Regions from separate parts of the Comamonas sp. UBA7528 genome, predicted to be linked through region 3. Evidence: riboswitches for the same ligand, from Rfam matches in the RefSeq annotation. Region 3 holds a riboswitch; each other region holds the start of a gene.
The links. Region 3 has a riboswitch for cobalamin ahead of B3349_RS11640 (ferredoxin-like domain-containing protein). Riboswitches for the same ligand answer to the same signal wherever they lie in the genome.
Positions count from the first base shown of each region.

Region 1: it holds a riboswitch for cobalamin, as region 3 does, so the genes downstream of both, B3349_RS18020 (TonB-dependent receptor domain-containing protein) here and B3349_RS11640 (ferredoxin-like domain-containing protein) in region 3, are expected to answer to the same signal.
Region 2: it holds a riboswitch for cobalamin, as region 3 does, so the genes downstream of both, B3349_RS15570 (TonB-dependent receptor) here and B3349_RS11640 (ferredoxin-like domain-containing protein) in region 3, are expected to answer to the same signal.

Region 1 covers NZ_DLMU01000014.1:515,898-521,543, forward strand. The annotation lists gene B3349_RS18005 (bacteriohemerythrin) at 1-240, shown strand, start outside; gene B3349_RS18010 (VOC family protein) at 358-792, opposite strand; gene B3349_RS18015 (FtsX-like permease family protein) at 1,036-3,714, opposite strand; cobalamin riboswitch at 3,868-4,095, shown strand; gene B3349_RS18020 (TonB-dependent receptor domain-containing protein) at 4,183-5,646, shown strand, end outside.
Region 2 covers NZ_DLMU01000013.1:20,970-26,615, forward strand. The annotation lists gene B3349_RS15565 (ABC transporter substrate-binding protein) at 1-895, opposite strand, end outside; gene B3349_RS15570 (TonB-dependent receptor) at 907-3,093, opposite strand; cobalamin riboswitch at 3,330-3,584, opposite strand; gene zigA (zinc metallochaperone GTPase ZigA) at 3,727-4,917, opposite strand; gene B3349_RS15580 (Bug family tripartite tricarboxylate transporter substrate binding protein) at 5,443-5,646, opposite strand, start outside.
Region 3 covers NZ_DLMU01000009.1:101,113-106,758, forward strand. The annotation lists gene B3349_RS11635 (precorrin-8X methylmutase) at 1-343, opposite strand, end outside; gene B3349_RS11640 (ferredoxin-like domain-containing protein) at 327-1,583, opposite strand; cobalamin riboswitch at 1,772-2,013, opposite strand; gene B3349_RS11645 (vWA domain-containing protein) at 2,141-2,791, opposite strand; gene B3349_RS11650 (magnesium chelatase ATPase subunit I) at 2,803-3,951, opposite strand; gene cobN (cobaltochelatase subunit CobN) at 3,948-5,646, opposite strand, start outside.

The DNA of each region.
Region 1 (5,646 bases), on a different contig from region 3:
AAGAAGCTGCAGGCCGGCAGCATCACCGTGGCGGCGCAGCTGTCCGCCGTGCTGCGTGACTGGCTGTCGCTGCACATCCGCCGCAACGACAAGGAACTGCTGCGTTTCCAGCGCCGCAAGGCACGCGAGCAGGCGCGTGCGTCGGCGGGCACCAAGGCCCCGTTGCTGGCACCAGCCAAGCCGTCGCAGTCGGCGGCCGTCCCCGGCGCGGCGTTGGCGAAGCCGCTGACCAAGGCCTAGGGCGCACCCAGTCCCCAAGGCCTGGCGGCGGCCTGCCGCCACCCACTCCCGGCGCCTGCGCAGCCATGCCAGGCGCCTTGTGCATGCCGCTGTGTCACCAGGCGAGCAAAGGCTTGCCTAGGTGGCGCCGCAGCCCGCCTGTTCCTGCGCCACCATCACCATCCAGTGCACGCCGAAACGGTCTTTCAGCATGCCGAAAGACGGCGAGAAAAACGTCGGCCCCAGCGGCATGGTGACTTCGCCCTGTGCGGACAGTGCATCAAAGTGCTTGCGGGCCTCGGCGGCATCAGCGCAGCTCAAGGTCAGGCTGAAGCCGCTGAAGGGGCGGGTCCCCGGGCTCGGGTCATCGCTGGCCATGATCTGACTGTCACCCACCTGCAGGCTGGCATGCATCACCATGTCGGGCCGTGCGGGTGTGCATTCGGGCGGCGGCGGCTCCGGGCTTTCGCTGTAGCGCATCAGCGCCTGGATGGTCGCCCCAATCGCATCGCGGTAAAAGTTCAGCGCCTCTTCACAGCGGCCCTGGAACAGGAGATAGGTCTGGACTTGCATGCATGCCTCCGGTGGTTAGACAGCGGTTGTACGGCAGCGGCGCCAGCGCAGGTATGACAGAACGTAGCAGGCGGATAGACGGCCCACGGTGGGTGCCGCCGGTTCACGGCACCTCTCCCACGCCCGGGCTACCACCACCAGACGGTACCGCTGCCCGTCGCTGGCGTGGCGGTGGATGCCATGACGGGCAAGGCAGGAGGCAAGCTGTTTCCGGTTGCACCCGCAGCCTGCACCAAGCCGGCGCTACCAGTCTTCCTTCACCGCCAGCACCGCGTCTTCCCCGGTGGCCTGGCGGCCGGCCCACCAGGCCGTCAGCGTACCGGCCAGCACCACGGCGCAGGCCAGGGCCAGCAGGCGCCCGGCAGGCAGGCGCAGCTCCATGGTCCAGTGGAAGCTTTGCGGGTTGACCACATGCACCAGGATGGCCGCCACGCCCAGGCCCAGCAAGGTGCCGGCCAACGCACCCATGGCCGTCCAGGCGGCACCCTCGCCAGCCACCACCGTGAGGATCTGCCGGCGCGTCAGCCCCAGGTGGGTCAGCAGCCCGAACTCCTTGCGCCGTGCCAGCACCTGGGCACTGAAGCTGGCGGCAATGCCGAACAGCCCGATGCCGATCGCCACCGCCTGCAGCCAGTAGGTGACGGCAAAGCTGCGGTCAAAAATCTCCAGCGAGCGCTGGCGCAGCGCGGCGCTGCTGGTGAACTCCAGCGGCGGCGCCTGCCCGCCGGACAGCCGGGCCAGCGCGGCTTCGATGCGCGGTTGCAGCGTGGCCTGGTCTTCGTTCGCAGTGGGCCACAGCGACAACTCGGACATGCGGGCATCGCCCGTCAGGCGCTGGTAGTCGTCCCAGTCCATGGCCACCGCGCCGAACTGGCGGATGTAGTCGCGCCAGATGCCGGCCACGAAAAAGCGCGTTTCCGCTGCGCCAGCCGTGGGGGCGGCGGCCGGGTTGTCTGCCGCTGCGGTATTGCCGCCGGCCAGCCCGGTGCTGAACACACGGTCCAGCAGCGGCCAGGGCTGGCCGGCGTGCACGCCATACAGCGTGGCCACGGCCTCGCTCACATAGACGGCAACCATGCCGGCCGGAACCGGCTGCGCAGGTGCCGCACCCACCCACGGCAGTTGCTGGGCCTGCGGGCCGTGCAGTGGACGCAGCAGCAGGCTGATGGCCGGGCGCTGCGGGTCCAGCCACAGGCTGGTGGCCCGCATCGGCTGGGCGCGTTCCACCCCGGGTAGGTTGCGCACGGCCTGCAGCAGCGCGGGCGGCAGCAGCGCCGCATCGGACTTGGACGAGCCGCCGGCCGCACGCAGGTACAGCGGCGAGGGCAGCACGGCGTCCAGCCAATCCAGCATGCTGCCGCGAAAGCTGGTCACCATCACCGTCAGCGCCACGGCCAGGCTCAGGCTGGCCACTACGCCGCCCACGGCCACACTGGCGCTGGCCCGCATGCGGCGGGCACGTTCCAGCGCCAGCATGGACAGCGGCTGGCGCAGCGTGGCCGGCCACAGCCGCTGCAGGCCGCCCAGCACGCGCTCCAGCAACCAGGGCAGCAGTGCCATGCCGCCCAGCAGCATCAGTCCCACGGCCACATAGGCGGCCAGGGGAATGCCCCCAATGGGCGGCACGCTGGCCAGCAGTGCACTGGCGGCCACCAGGGCCAGGCCGGTCCAGGCGCGTGCAGGAGTCTGGCCCACGGCCCCCAGCCCTTTGAGGGTGGCGGCAGGCGGCAGCGCCCGCGCGGTGCGTGCCGGCCACCAGGCGCCGGCCACGGTGGCGGCCAGGCCCAGGGCAAAGAAGGTGGCGGCGGCCGGCGCGCTCCAGAGCAGCGGGGGCTGGCCGCCGGCAAAATAGCCGCCGCCCAGGTCCCCGCCCAGCATGCGCAGGGCCAGCCAGGCCAGTCCGGTGCCCAGCGCAATGCCGGCCGCGCTGCCGGCAACGCCCAGCAGGGCAGCTTCCCACAGCACCAGGCGCATGCGCTGTGCGGGCGTGAGCCCCAGCACGGCCAGCAGCGCCAGCTGCGGTGCGCGCCGCGCCACGCTCAGCGCCAGCACCGAAAACACCAGAAACGCCCCGGTGAACAGCGCCACCAGGGCCAGCACGGTCAGGTTGACGCGGTAGGCGCGCGACATCTCGGCCGCACGCTGCTGTTCACCGCCCGGCTGCTGCACCAGCACCTGGGCCGGCCAGCCGGGCAGGGCACGCAGCGCAGCGGTGAAGGCGCTGCGGTCGGAGCCGCTGCGCAGCAGCACATCCACGCGCTGGATCTGGCCGTCCTGGCCCAGCAGGTCCTGGGCGGCGCCAATGTCCATCACCGCCAGCGGGGCGCCGCCGGCTGCCACCGTGCCGGCCACGCGCAGCGTCACGGCAAGGGTGTGCACGCGCACCGGCAGCCGGGCACCGGGGGCGCTGGCTTCGTCCAGGCCCAGGGCCTGCAGTGCCGCCGGGTTCAGAAACACCGCGTCGGGCGCGAACAGCTGCAACCGGTCCTGGCCGGCAAACAGCCGGGGCTGCAGCGCAGGGGCCAGCGGGGCCGACTGCAAGGCATCGCCGCCCAGCAGGCGCAGCGACAGCGGTTCCGGGGGGGCGTGGGGCGCGTGATCGCCAGCCACGGCCGTGGAGGGCGGGCTGTCGACCTGCACCGTGCCCTCGATCCACGGCGCGGCATGCTGCACCTCGGGCCGCAGCGCAATCAGTGGGTAAATGGCCTGGGGCAGGCTGGCGCGCATGCCACGGAATTCCAGATCCGGCTGGCCGTTGACGCTGCGCACCGCGCGGGAAAACTCATCCAGCGCCGACTGGTTGATCACATGCACCGCAAAACCCAGGGCCACGCCCAGCGCAATGGCCAGCAGGGCGGTCAGGCTGCGCCAGGGCTGGCGCCGGTACTCCTGCAGCGAAAAACTGGCCAGCAGGCGCGGCAGCGGAGAAGCGGTGAGAGAGGGTGAGGCAGGCACGGAGGTTCCAGGGCAAAACAGCGGTGTGCACCGCCCCCAGGGCGGGTGGGCACGCCTGCGCGGCCCAGGGTTGCATGGGCAGGGCATTCGCCATCCTACAAGCCCCGTGTCAGCCTGCTGCCTACAATGCGGGGTTTTGGTGCTTGCAGCGCTGTTCTGGCGCTGCGGTTAAACGGGAAACATGGACGCCGGCGCCCGCGCTGGCACAGCATGTACTGCCCCCGCAACAGTGAGCGCACAGGTCCCGCAGGACCCGCTTGCCATCTCTTGCCACTGGAGCCATGCGCTCTGGGAAGGCTTGGTAAGCCGTGCGCCAGTCTGGATACCGGCCAAAACAGGTCCAGCATCCGCTGGCGTGCCGCTGTGCATGCAGACCCGGGTTGCTGGTTGTGTGAAGCACGGGCGGGGACGCCAGTGCCAACCATGTGTGCATCCATGCGAAATTTCCAACCATTCCCTGCGGAAGGCCAGCGCGCTTCCGTGCGCTTTCCTCTGGCGGCCGTGGCCCTGGCAGCGGCCTGCCTGGCCCAGCATGCTGCGGCGCAGAGCGTGCCCCTGTCCACCACGGTGGTGACCGCGACCCGCTCTGAAACGCCGCTGGACGAAACCCTGGCCGATGTGCGCGTGATCACCGAAGCGCAGATCAGCAACTCGGCAGGTCGCTCGCTGGCGGAAGTGCTGCAACGCTTTGCCGGCGTGCAGATGTCCAGCAACGGTGGCCGCGGCAACACGCAAAGCGTCTACATCCGTGGCAGCAAGCAGGTGGTCCTGCTGGTGGACGGGGTGCGCTTCGGTTCGGCCACCCTGGGCACGCCCACGCTAGAGTCGCTGCCGCTGGAAGCCATCGAGCGCATCGAGGTGGTGCACGGCCCGGCATCGGCCCTGTATGGCAGCGATGCCATTGGCGGGGTGATCCAGATCTTCACCAAGCAGGGCAAGGGCGTGAAGCAGGCATTTGTGCCCCATGCCGCGCTCACCTGGGGCCGCGCAGGCTACAAGAAGGCCGATGGCGGTTTTGCGGGCGAGCAGTCCGGCTGGAACTACAGCCTGAACATGGCGCGCGTCATCGATCCCGGCTTCTCGGCCACCAACCGCAAGAGCGCCGAGTTCCGCTCCGATGCCGACAAGTTCAACCAGACCTCGGTCACGGCGGCGCTGGGTTATGCCTTCAATGCCGACTGGCGCCTGGATGCCAATCTGATGCGGGCGGACAGCTATTCCGAATTTGACCAGGACTACATCTTCATGCCCGACTGGAGCATGCCGCTGGTGAACGGTTCGTACAACGAATTCCGTGCAGCCACCAGCCAGCTCAAGCTGTCGGGCAGGCTCTCTGCCAACTGGAACAGCACCCTGAGCGTGTCACGTTCCAATGACAAGCAGCGTTCCCACCACCGCCTGGAGGGTCGCACCGACCGTTACCAGGACCTGTTCCAGACCGAGCAGACCGAATACAAATGGGGCAACGAGATCAAGACCCCGGTGGGCATGGTGGTGGCCGGCCTGGAGCGTCTGGAGCAGCAGATTGCCTCGTCCGAGCGCTACGACCACAAGGACCGCTCAACCAATGCCGCCTATGCCGGCCTGAACGGCAGCCACGCTGCGCATTCCTGGCAGCTCAACTTGCGCCGTGACGACAACTCCCAGTTCGGCGGCTACAACACCTGGGGCATTGGCTACGGCTACGAAGTCCTGTCCGGTCTGCGCGCGCGCGTGGCACGGGCCAGCAGCATGAAGGCGCCCACCTTCAACGACCTGTACTACCCCATGTCCGGCAACCCCAACCTGCAGCCCGAAAGCTCCAAGGGCAACGAAATCGGGTTGGATTGGAGCGTGGGCGGCCACGAGTTCAAGCTGACGGGCTTCGACAATAAGGTCAAGAACCTGATCTCCTGGGCC
Region 2 (5,646 bases), on a different contig from region 3:
GCATGTCGCGCCAGCCCGGCTGGCGCAGCAGATCGTCCAGCCCCGCCTGGTTGCCGGCGAACAGCAGCACATCGGGGTCGGCGGCCAGCACGGCCTCGGGCGACACCTGGGCCAGCACACCCAGCGCGGGCAGTGCGTGCTGGCAGCCGGCGCGCACCATGGCTTCACCGGTGTAGGTGCCCGGGCGGGCCAGCAGCAGCATGCCGTTGCCGGCCCGCCCGGTGACCATCAGCGCCCGCAGGTGCGGACGGCCTGCCACGGAGGCATCCACCGCCTGCAGCCGCGCATGCAGGGTGCCGGCCAGCGCGTCCCCGCGTTCGGGCTCCCCACAGGCCTGGCTGACCAGGCGGATGTTGTCCAGCACCTCCTGCAGGGTGCGGCTGAGCAAGACCATGATGGGCACTCCTATGCGTTCCATGGGCGCGACCAGCTGGGTGGCGGCCTGCCGCGCCGGTGTCACGATGACCAGGTCCGGACGCTGGGCCACCACGGCATCCACGGAAAAGCCCAGCCGGCCGCCGACCTTGGGCAGGCCCAGCACCTCGGCCGGGTAGCGGGTGAAATCCTCGACACCGACGATGCGGTCCACCAGCCCCAGGGAGGCGACCAGTTCGGTGTTGGACGAGAAGATGGTGACGATGCGCCGGGGCGGCCGGGGCAGCCAGACGGCGCGCCCCAGCGCATCCTTCAGGTGGATGCCCGAGGCCAGCTGCATGGCCTGCTCTGCTGCCCCCGCAGGCCCGGTTGGACCGACCGGGCCGGCCAGCACCGTGGGCACGGCAAGGCCGGGCAGCAGGGAGCCGCCCGCCACCGCCGCGCCCCAGCGGCGCAGCACGGCGCGCCGGGACAGCGCGTCCGGGAGTGCTTCCGGAGGGTGGTTGGCGGGCCTGTGCATGCGGCCTGGCCTCAGAAGTCGGCCTGCAGGCCGACCATCAGCTCACGCCCGGGCATGGATGTGCCACAACCACCGTTCTGGAAGCGCGCATCTGCCAGGCAGGGCGAGCGGTCCTGCGCGATGAAGATGGGGCTGCGGTTCAGGTTGAAGACATTGTTCACCGCCGCAAACAGCTTCACGCTGCGGTTCACCCGGTAGTCGCCACGCAGGTTCCACACCGTGAAGGCCCCCTTGCGGTGGATATAGGTGCTGCTGGGTTCGCCCTGCGGCACCAGCAGGTTCTCTTCGGTGTCGTACCACATCGGTCCGCGCAGCAGCGCGGTCAGCTGCATGCTCCAGTCGCCGGCATTGCGGTCCATGCCCTGGGCGTAGCGCATGCCGGCAGAGGCCTGGAAGCGGTACATGCGCTGCACGCGATCGGTGTTGGCGGTGGCCGCCGCGCCCTTGTCGCGCATGTCGAAGTGGTAGTAGCCGCCCGCAAAGGCGCTGAGCGACTGGCCCGGCAGGCCCAGGTTCAGCACCTGCTTGAGGTCGACGTTGGTGGTCAGCTCCAGGCCACGCGCCACGACTTCTGCGGCGTTGTTGGCATAGTCCGAGGTGTTGGTGCTGGGGCCCCGGGACACGGTGGTGATGCGGTTGGAGATGATGTTCTGGAACAGCGCGGCATCCACCTTCCAGCCTGGCTGCGTGAAGGTGGTGCCCACTTCGATCTGGCGGCTGGTCTCGGGCTTCAGATTGGGGTTACCGAAGGTGCGCCCGCCGCCCACGGCGGTGAAGTCGGCGGCCAGTTCGGTGGCGGTCGGGGCCCGGAAGCCGGTGGAGATGCCTGCGCGCAGGTTCCAGTCGTCGGTGGCTTTCCAGGTCGAACCCAGGGACCAGGTGTGCGTGTCGTACTTGCGCACATTGGACTGGGCAAACGCCAGATTGGGCGTGGGGTCGAAGCGGGTCTCCCCCCAGGTCTTGCGCAGGCCGGCGCGCAAGGTCAGCCGGTTGTCCAGCAGCGTGTGCGCGTCTTCCAGGTACAGCGCCTTGGTCTCTTCCGTCTGGTTGTTGTCGTACGGTGCCACCTGGCCTGCCGGGCCGCCGGGCATGGCCACACGGAAGCGGTCCGAACGCAGATGGCTGCGTTCCCAGTCCACGCCCACCAGCAGGTCGTTGGCGGCGGACAGGCGAAAGCGCGGCTGCAGGCGGATGCCGGTGGCGTCCAGCTTGCGGTCGTTGTAGTCGCGCGCCGTGCCCGGCACCGGGCTGGTGCCGCTCTTGATTACGGGGGAGGCCCAGTTGAATTCGTCCTCGTCCACAAAGTGGTAGACCTGCGCCAGCCAGCTGACGGACTGGTCGGCCAGTGCGCCGGTGTAGGTCAGGTCCAGCGAGCGGTTGTCGCGGTTATCCTTGCTGTAGATGTTGGCGCCGGATCCCCGGAAGCCTGCGTTGTAGATGCCGTCGGTGCGGGCCTGCAGCTCCACCCGGTTCAGGCTGTCTATCTGCAGCCCCAGGGCGGCCACCGCGCCACGGCGCTTCCAGCCGGTGTTCTGCATGACGGTGCCGCCGTCGCCGGACTTGTAGTCATCCCGGGCGCTGGTGTTCAGGCCCACATACCAGTCCAGCATGCCGCTGGCGCCTGCCGTCTGGGCCTGGGTGCTCCAGCCGCCCCAGGAGCTGCCAGTCACCGTGACCCGGTTCAGCGGGCCGCTGGCGCCGGTGCGCAGGATGATGTTGATCACCCCGCCCATGTTCTGGCTGCCGTACACCACCGAGGCAGGGCCGCGCACGATTTCGATGCGTTCCACATCGGTCAGGCTGAGCTTGGACAGATTGGCTGTGCCGGCGCGGCGGCCGTTGAGCAGCACCAGCACCTGGCCCTTGAAGTCGCGCCCCTGGCCGTCGGTGGCGGCACCGCGCAGGTTCAGCGAGGTCTGGGCCGCCGTCCATTCGCTGAGAAAGCCCACCGCATGCTCGGCCAGCAGGTCGGTGACGGAGCGGGACGAGGAGCGTTCGATGTCCTGGCGGTCAATCACCTGGGTGGTGGCCGCAATGCGGGCCCGGTCCTCGGGCCGGGCCGTGGCGGTGACGAAGACATCGCCCAGCGCCGCAGCCGGTGCGGTTGTGGTTGCGGTCGCCGCAGAGGCCGCGGTGTTTTCTACTCCCTGCGCATGCGCGCCCCACAGCGCGCAGCACAGGGCGACGCCCACGGTCACGGGCTTCAGGGCAAGGGGGAATGCGCCAGATGGTGCACGCGATGGTGCACAGGGCAAAGCGACAGGCCCGCAGGAAGGGCCATAGGAAATACGGGAAGGGGTGCGCATGCGCGGCTCCAGATGGCCTTGCTCTCCCGCAAGGCCGATTCAAGAAAACATCCGCAGGCAGGCATGCGCAGACAGGACAGCTCGGCGTGCGAACCCATCCCACCTGGACTGCGCGCTCACCCGCGGCGTCCAAAAAAAGTGACAAGGCCGGTATCCGGGCTCGCGAAATGCCGAAGTCCAGGGACATCCGTCCTGGGACTTTCGGCCCACTCCACGCCTTCCCACGCAGTGCGCAGTGGCTTCAGGTCTGACCTGTGTGCAGAGGGTGATTCGCTTACCGTTGCGGGGGCAGCGCAGGCATTGCGCTCTGTGGAGCGCACCTGCTTCCCGTTTAACTGCTGTGGCCTTGCGGCCAACGCAGCACCTCGAAACAAGCATTGAAATGTATCTCAATGCAGCGAGGAATTATCGCTCACGACACATGGCTGCAACGACCGGAATGCGCCGCATCGGTGCGCCGGGCTGGCCACACACCCGGTGCCATCCCTTCGGGGTGCCCACCTGCGCGCCGCTGTGCCCAGGCATTCAGTCCCACGCCGGAAACGGGTCGTGGAAGCCGGTCCAGGCCCGGGGGGCCAGGCCCATTTCGTGGTCGGTCAACAGACAGGCATCCAGCCGCTGGCGCAGCGCCGGCTCGTCCATGCCGATGCCGATCAGCACCAGTTCCTGGCGGGCGTCGCCCACGCTGTCATCCCAGTGCTGGGTGATGGTGGCCAGCGCCTCGGGCTCGCGCGGCCATTGCTCCCGGGGTACCGACGCCCACCAGCGCCCTGCCCGACCATGGCGGCACACGGCCCCGGCCTGCGACCAGTTGCCCGCGTAGATGGGGCGGCTGGCCAGCCAGAAAAAGCCTTTGGAGCGGATGACTCCGGGCCATTCGGAGCCGACCAGGGCATGAAAGCGCCCCGGGTGGAACGGCCGGCGCGAGCGGTAGACAAAGCTGCCGATGCCGTATTCCTGGGTTTCCGGGGTGTGTTCGCCACGCAGCTCTTTCAGCCAGCCCGGGGCCCTGGCCGCCTCGTCGAAGTTGAACAGCTTGGTGGACAGCACGGACGCCAGCGGCACTTTGCCGAAGGAGGACTCCACAATGCGCGCCCGCGGGTTCAGCGTCTTCAGGATGGCCATGAGCCGCTGGCGCTCTGCGCGGGTGATGAGGTCGGTCTTGTTGAGCACCAGCACATCGCAGAACTCGACCTGCTCGACCAGCAGGTCCACCACCTTGCGCTCATCGCCCTCACCCAGCGACTCCCCGCGCCCCCGCAGGCTGTCCCGGGATTCGTAGTCCTTGAGGAAGTTGAAGCCGTCCACCACGGTGACCATGGTGTCCAGCACCGCAATGTCCGACAGGCAGGCGCCCGACTCGTCGGTGAAGGTGAAGGTTTCGGCCACCGGCAGCGGCTCCGAGATGCCCGTGGACTCGATCACCAGGTAGTCGAAGCGCTTTTCCCGTGCCAGGCGACGCACCTCCACCAGCAGGTCTTCGCGCAGGGTGCAGCAGATGCAGCCGTTGCTCATTTCGACCAGTTTTTCCTCGGTCCGGGACAGATCGCTCCCGCCTTCGCGCACCAGCGCCGCGTCGATGTTGACCTCGGACATGTCGTTGACGATGACCGCGACGCGCAGGCCCTGGCGGTTGTGGAGGATGTGGTTGAGAAGCGTCGTCTTGCCTGCGCCCAGAAAGCCAGACAGGACGGTGACGGGGAGAAGCTTTGCCATCGCCGGTACCAAGAACAAGATTTGATAATGATAACTCATTATCAAATATGAAAGCAGCACACAGCAGCGAACACACCCCCACTCCCCTCCTGTTCCCCGGCTCCTTGCGGGACAGGGTCATCCGGCCCTGCATCCCCTCGCATGCTCCCAAAGGCGCTCGGCGCGCAGTGCACCATCTGGCACAAAGCAAAGCCCCTGCTGTCCGGAAACAGCGGGGGCTCTTGGTATCACCGGTTTCACTGGTGTCGGCAGTGCAAGCGACCGCTATCTGCATCCCGTACGGGGGCACCGCACACACAGCGCGATAGGCACCTTGGAGCCGCTCACACAAGCTTTGATACGTCCTTGCTTCGCCTTGTCGTACTTTGGTACTGCCGGCGGCTTCGCGCCCCGTCTCCAACGCAAACCTGCGGTGTGCCAGGTCGTGTCAGCGGCTCTTATGGGCCGTGGATGGGGTCGGCCAAGGGGGCCGCCAATCAGGCCGCGAGCCGGTCACGACCTGGGCGATAGCGGCCCTGCCCTGGCTCAGCCGTCCACCCGGATCCCGCGGGACTGGATGAGGGTGGCCCACTTGGCCCGCTCATCGCGCATGAAGGCATCAAAGCGCTGCGGCGTGCCGCCGCCGTCCTCGGCCCCGAACTCTTCCAGCTTGCTCACCACATCCGGCATGGCCAGGATGCGGTTGACGTCGGCATTGATGCGGGCCACCACTTCGGCCGGCATTTTGGC
Region 3 (5,646 bases):
GGGTATTGCCCATGGCCTGGGCCAGCCCGGGCGTGCGGGCATCCTGCAAGGTGCAGATGATGGCATTGTCGGCAGGCAGGCGCTTGCGCGTGATGCCTTCGCTGACCATGCGCGCATCGCACAGGATGGGGGCACCGCGCTGAAGTGCCGCTTCTGCGGCCTGCGCAAAATCTGCGGAGAAATGGATGTCCTGGGCCAGGCTCACCATGCCTGCGGCATGGATCATGCGGCAGGCCACCCGCTCCTCCAGGGGCGTGAAGCGGGCCAGATCGGCCTCGCTGCGGATGATGCGAAACGATTGCCGGTAAATCTCTTCACCGTGCATTTCATAGTGGTAGGTCATGAAGTAGTGTGTGGAGTTCTGCAGGCAGTGCCGACCCGGCCCGGTAAGGGAACTGGCCCCTGGGACGGTCAGGCTGCCCGGCAGAACCGGCATGGAGCCAGACCCCGTCCGTTGCGGACGGGCTGGCAAAAATCAGTGAGGTGGCATCGGACGACAGCGCGCAGAACTTGGCGCAGCCGCTGACGTGCAGATGCCCGCGCTCGGGCACGTGGGACGCCAACTGCAGCGCCATGTCCTGTGCCGGCACATGGGCCTGCGCACAGCGCGGGCTTCCGGTGCAGGCCGACACCCGCAGGCGGGCATCCGCGGCATCGGTCATCCAGTGCTGTGCATCCAGACGGGCAATGCACGACGGCGCGTCCGCCGACATCAGCAGCAGCGAACGCCAGGGCGTGACGCGGATTTCCGTGTCGGCCGCCAGGCTGGCCGCCAGTGCCTGCATCGCCAGGGCATCGATGCGCCCCAGCGGCACCCCCAGCACCCAACCTTGTGCCAGTGGGCCCGGCAGCACCGGCGCTGGGGCGGGCGGCTGCGCGCCCTGGCGCACTGCATCCTGCAAGAGCGTATCCAGCGGCAAAGACGACAGCAGCGCCGGCAGCCGGGTGGGCGGTTTACCGGAAACCGCCATCCGCGCACGGGCGAACCAGGTGGCCATGTGGATCGCGGCATCGACAAGCTGCTGCACATCGCCAAAGCGGTACCAGTCGGCGGCATCGCCCAATGCCAGGCCATAGCCGCCGCCGGCATCCGCCCAGACCCGCAGATCGGAGGCCACACCGCACAGGCTGCGCGCCGCATCGTCCACCAGCAAGCCGAACTTGCTGGGCAGCGCGGCCATGCCCTGGCGCTCCAGCACACTGGGGCACAAGCGCTCCACCACCGCACGGCCCAATAGCATGGCGAGCTGGTGGGTCCGGTCATGGGTCTCGTAAAAAGGGGTGCAATGCACGGGGGGCGCCAGATCGGCATCCGCATCCGCCGGAATCAGCCGGGCCGCGACCAGCTGCGCCAGCAGCGCAGGCAGGTCCGCATCCGCCACCCCGCGCAGCTGCACATTGCCCAGCCGGGTCAGCTCGATCTGGGGATGCGCCAGGGACAACGCCCAAGCCGCCAGCGCGGCCCACTGCGCCGCGCTGATGGAGGCGCAGACCGGGCGAACCCGGACAATCCAACCGTCTTCCGACCGCATGGGCTTCCATGCCGTGGGGCACCATCCCTGAACCTTGATGGAATCAGCCATGGTGCGTAGCGCCCCCATCCAGAGCCGCTGCCTGCACCGTCACACCCAGAAGCTCTCGCGCCATGCTGTATCCGCAGTCGGTCAGGCCGATACCCGGGCCGGACGATTGAAATCTGCAGAGGGGATGGAAGATGGAGGTGATTGGCAGCGCGGATGTGCGAGCCCATCAAGCCACATGCACTCCCGCTGCGCCTTGTTCACGCCAGGCCGGTCTCCGGACTTACAGAGCTCAACCCATGGGGGTTGACAGCTGGACGCGCCTTCCCGCTTGCGCAGTGGCTGTCATTGCAGCAAGCAATGACGGGCGTCCCCATTTCTCTGATTACCGTTGCGGGTGCAGTGCAGGAATGGTGGCGAACCACGCACCTGCTTCTCGTTTCATTTCCTTGCGCGCAGTGCGCGGCGAAACACCTGGGATCAGCGCAGATTTTACGCGATATCTGCCACCCTCCTGAAAACTCCACCCCAGTATCGGCCGTCGCTGATGCAACGCAGCAAATCACCGCTTTTTTCCGACGGCCACGGACTGCCGCGCCCACCACCAGTGCCTGCGGCGCTCAGCCGGCGCTGGCAAAAAGCTCCGCTCGTACCCACTCCCCGCGCCACATCGCCGCCAGCCGCTGGCAACGCCGCAGCGCCACCGCATCATTTTCAAAGTCGATGATGCAGCAACGGTCCACCCCCTCGGGGCGCACCGGCAGCGGGTCAAACCGCCCATCCGTCAGCAGCCAGACCGTGGCCCGGGTACCGGGCGGGCAGCGTCGCAGCGCGCCCTCCACGGCATCGACGGCAGGCTGGATCGGCGTTCCACCACCGCCGCGCAAGGGTGCAATCCAGTCGGCATTGAAGGCTCTGGCTTTCGCCGGCGGCTGCAGCCACCGTGCCTGTTCGCCCGCAAAGCCGATCACCGCCATATCGTCGCGATCGCGGTAGAACCGTTCGGTCAGGGCCAGCAAGCACCCTTTGGCCCAGGCCAGCTTTTCCCCGCGCAGCATGGACGCCGACAGATCCAGCAATACCAGGTGCAAAGTCTTGCTCCCCACGGGCCGGCGGCGAAAGCGCAGGTGCTCGGGCTGCAGTGTCCCGGCCCCCTTGGAGGCCAGCGTGGACACCCAGTCCAGACGCCGCCCGGCCGCCCCGTTCAGCCGCCCCTTGCGAGAGGTATTGCCACCGCGCCCCGCCTTGGCCTTTCCGGCCAGTCCCGCCACCGCGGAGCGCGTCAGGCTTTTTTTGGCGGCAAAGGCTTCAGCGCCTTGACCGTCTTCATCGCCACCAGTTGGGGGGGCGGCATGGCGCCCCAGGCATCGGCCGGGGTGCCATTGTCCGGCGACGGATCCGCCGATGGTGCCGCCCCGTTGCCGGACTGGCCGGACGGAGCACCGCCGGCTGCCTGCGAGGCAGGCGCCGGTGACGGAGGCGGCGCCTGCGCCTGTTCTTCGGAGGCCGGTGGCTGCGCCGGCTCGCCCGATGGGGGCGATGCAGGTGGCGCTGCCTGGGTACGCCGGTGGGCCAGCGCCAGTTCCGCCACCGCTTGCACATCTGCCGGCGTGACAGCACTGCGGCCGTGCAGCGCCGCATGGGCCCGTGCCGCGCGCAGCATCACCAGATCCGCCCGCACCCCTTCCACCCCAGCGTCCTGGCAGCGCTGGGCGACATCGTCGTGCACGGCATCGGTCCACGCCACAGCCGCCACGCGCTCGCGCGCCAGCTTCACCCGCTGCGCCAGATCGGATTGCGCCGCAGCGTGCTGCTCCACAAAGGCCTGCGGACTGGCATCGAACGCCATGCGCGTCTTGACAATGGCCTTGCGCACCGCGGCACTGGGCACATTCTCCAGCCGCACAAACAGCCCAAAGCGGTCCAGCAGCTGCGGGCGCAGTTGGCCCTCTTCCGGGTTCATGGTACCCACCAGGGTGATGCGCGCATCGTGCTGGTGCGACACGCCGTCGCGCTCCACCCGGTTGATGCCGCTGGCGCTCACGTCCAGCAGCAGGTCCACCAGCGCATCGGCCAGCAGATTCACCTCATCCACATACAGGATGCCGCCATGGGCACGCGCCAGCAATCCTGGGCGGAACACCACCGCACTGCGCTGCAGCGCGGCTTCCAGGTCCAGGGACCCGGCCAGCTGTTCCTCGGTCGCCCCCAGCGGCAGGTTCACAAAGCGGCCGGCCGGCAGCAAGGCGGCCAGCGCCCGCGCACTGGTCGACTTCGCCGTCCCGCGCGGGCCTTCCACCAGCACGCCGCCCAGCAACGGGTCCACGGCCGCCAGCAGCAAGGCCGTCTGCAGCTGCGGCTGCCCCTCGATGGCAGTGAACGGAAAGCCCGCCGCCTGCACGGACGGGGCGGATTCGGTGGACGAGATCATCGCTTCTCCAACAATTGTTCTGCGGCCAGCAACTGCTGCTCCAGCAGTGCCTGGTAGTCCCCGCTGTCTTCCCACAGACCCCGGTGGATGGCCTCCAGCAGCCGCTCGCACATGCCATGAAAGGCTGCGGGATTGTGCTGCTGCAAAAAGTCGCGCGTGGCGGCATCCGCCACAAAGGCATCGGTCACGCGCGCGTACTGGTCGTCGCGCACCACACGGGCCGTGGCGTCAAAGGCAAACAGATAGTCCACCGTGGCAGCCACCTCGAACGCACCTTTATAGCCATGGCGCTTGATGCCGTCGATCCACTTGGGGTTGGTGACGCGGGCGCGCACCACCCGGCTGATTTCTTCCTGCAGCGTGCGCATGCGCGGGGCATCCGGGTTGGCATGGTCGCCAAAGTACAGCGCCGGCTGCTGGCCGCGGAAATGCCGCACCGCCGCGGCCATGCCGCCTTGAAACTGGTAGTAATCGTCCGAATCCAGCAGATCGTGCTCGCGGTTGTCCTGGTTGTGCACCACCAGCTCGATCTCGCTCAGGCGCTGGACAAAGCGCTCCGGCAGCGCCGTCCCGTCGTCCTTCTGCCCATAGGCATAGGCCCCCCAGTTCCGGTAGGCCGTGGCCAGGTCTTCATCGCTGTCCCAGTTGCGGCCATCGATCAGCCCCTGCAGACCCGCGCCATAGCTGCCCGGCTTGGCACCGAACACGCGCAGCCCCGCCTGGTGGCGGGCCACCTCCTCGCTCAAGCCTTGCGCCTGCAGCTCGGCCGCCTCCTGCAGCACCCGTGCGCGAATGGGGTTGGTGTCGGCATCCTCGTCTTCCAGGCTGGCCACTTTCTGCACCGCGGCATCAAACAGGCGGATCACATTGGTGAAGGCATCCCGGAAGAAGCCGGACACCCGCAGGGTCACATCCACGCGCGGGCGGCCCAGCACGCTCATGGGCAGCACCTCGAAGTCGCTGACACGCCAGCTGCCATCCGCCCACTTGGGCCGCACGCCCAGCAAGGCAAAGGCCTGGGCAATATCGTCCCCTCCCGTGCGCATAGTGGCCGTCCCCCACACCGACAGGCCCAGTGCACGCGGGTAGTCGCCATGCTCCTGGGTGTAGCGCTCCACCAGCAACTGGGCGGATTTGAGCCCCAGCGTCCAGCTGGTGGGCGTCGGCACGGCGCGCGTGTCGACCGAGAAGAAATTGCGCCCCGTGGGCAGCACGTCCGGGCGGCCGCGCGAAGGCGCCCCGCTGGGACCGGCCGGCACAAAACGGCCTTCCAGCCCCCGGCACAGCTGCAGAATCTCCTGCGGGCCACAGGCCTGCAAGCGCACGCGCAGGTCGTGCTGCACCCGTTGCAGCACCTGCCGGGTCTGCTCCCAACCCGCCTCCAGATCCATGCCGGAAAGCCCGGGCTGCTCCAGCAACTGCAGCGCCAGCAGTTCCAGCCGCTCGCGGGTGTCGCCCGCATGGCGCCAGGCCTGGCCGTCCACCGCCGCCAGTTGCTGCGGGCGCGGCCCGGTCCAGGGTTGTTCCCAGGCCGCATCCAGCGGATCGAAAACCGTGCCCGGCAACAGATCGTGCGCCAGGGCGCGGATCAGGCTGTTGTTCGCCCCCTGGCCGTTGCCCACCGGGTGGCGGGCCAGTGCCAGCAGGGTATCCCGCTCCAGGCGCCCCTGCGGGGACTGGCCGAAGACATGCAGT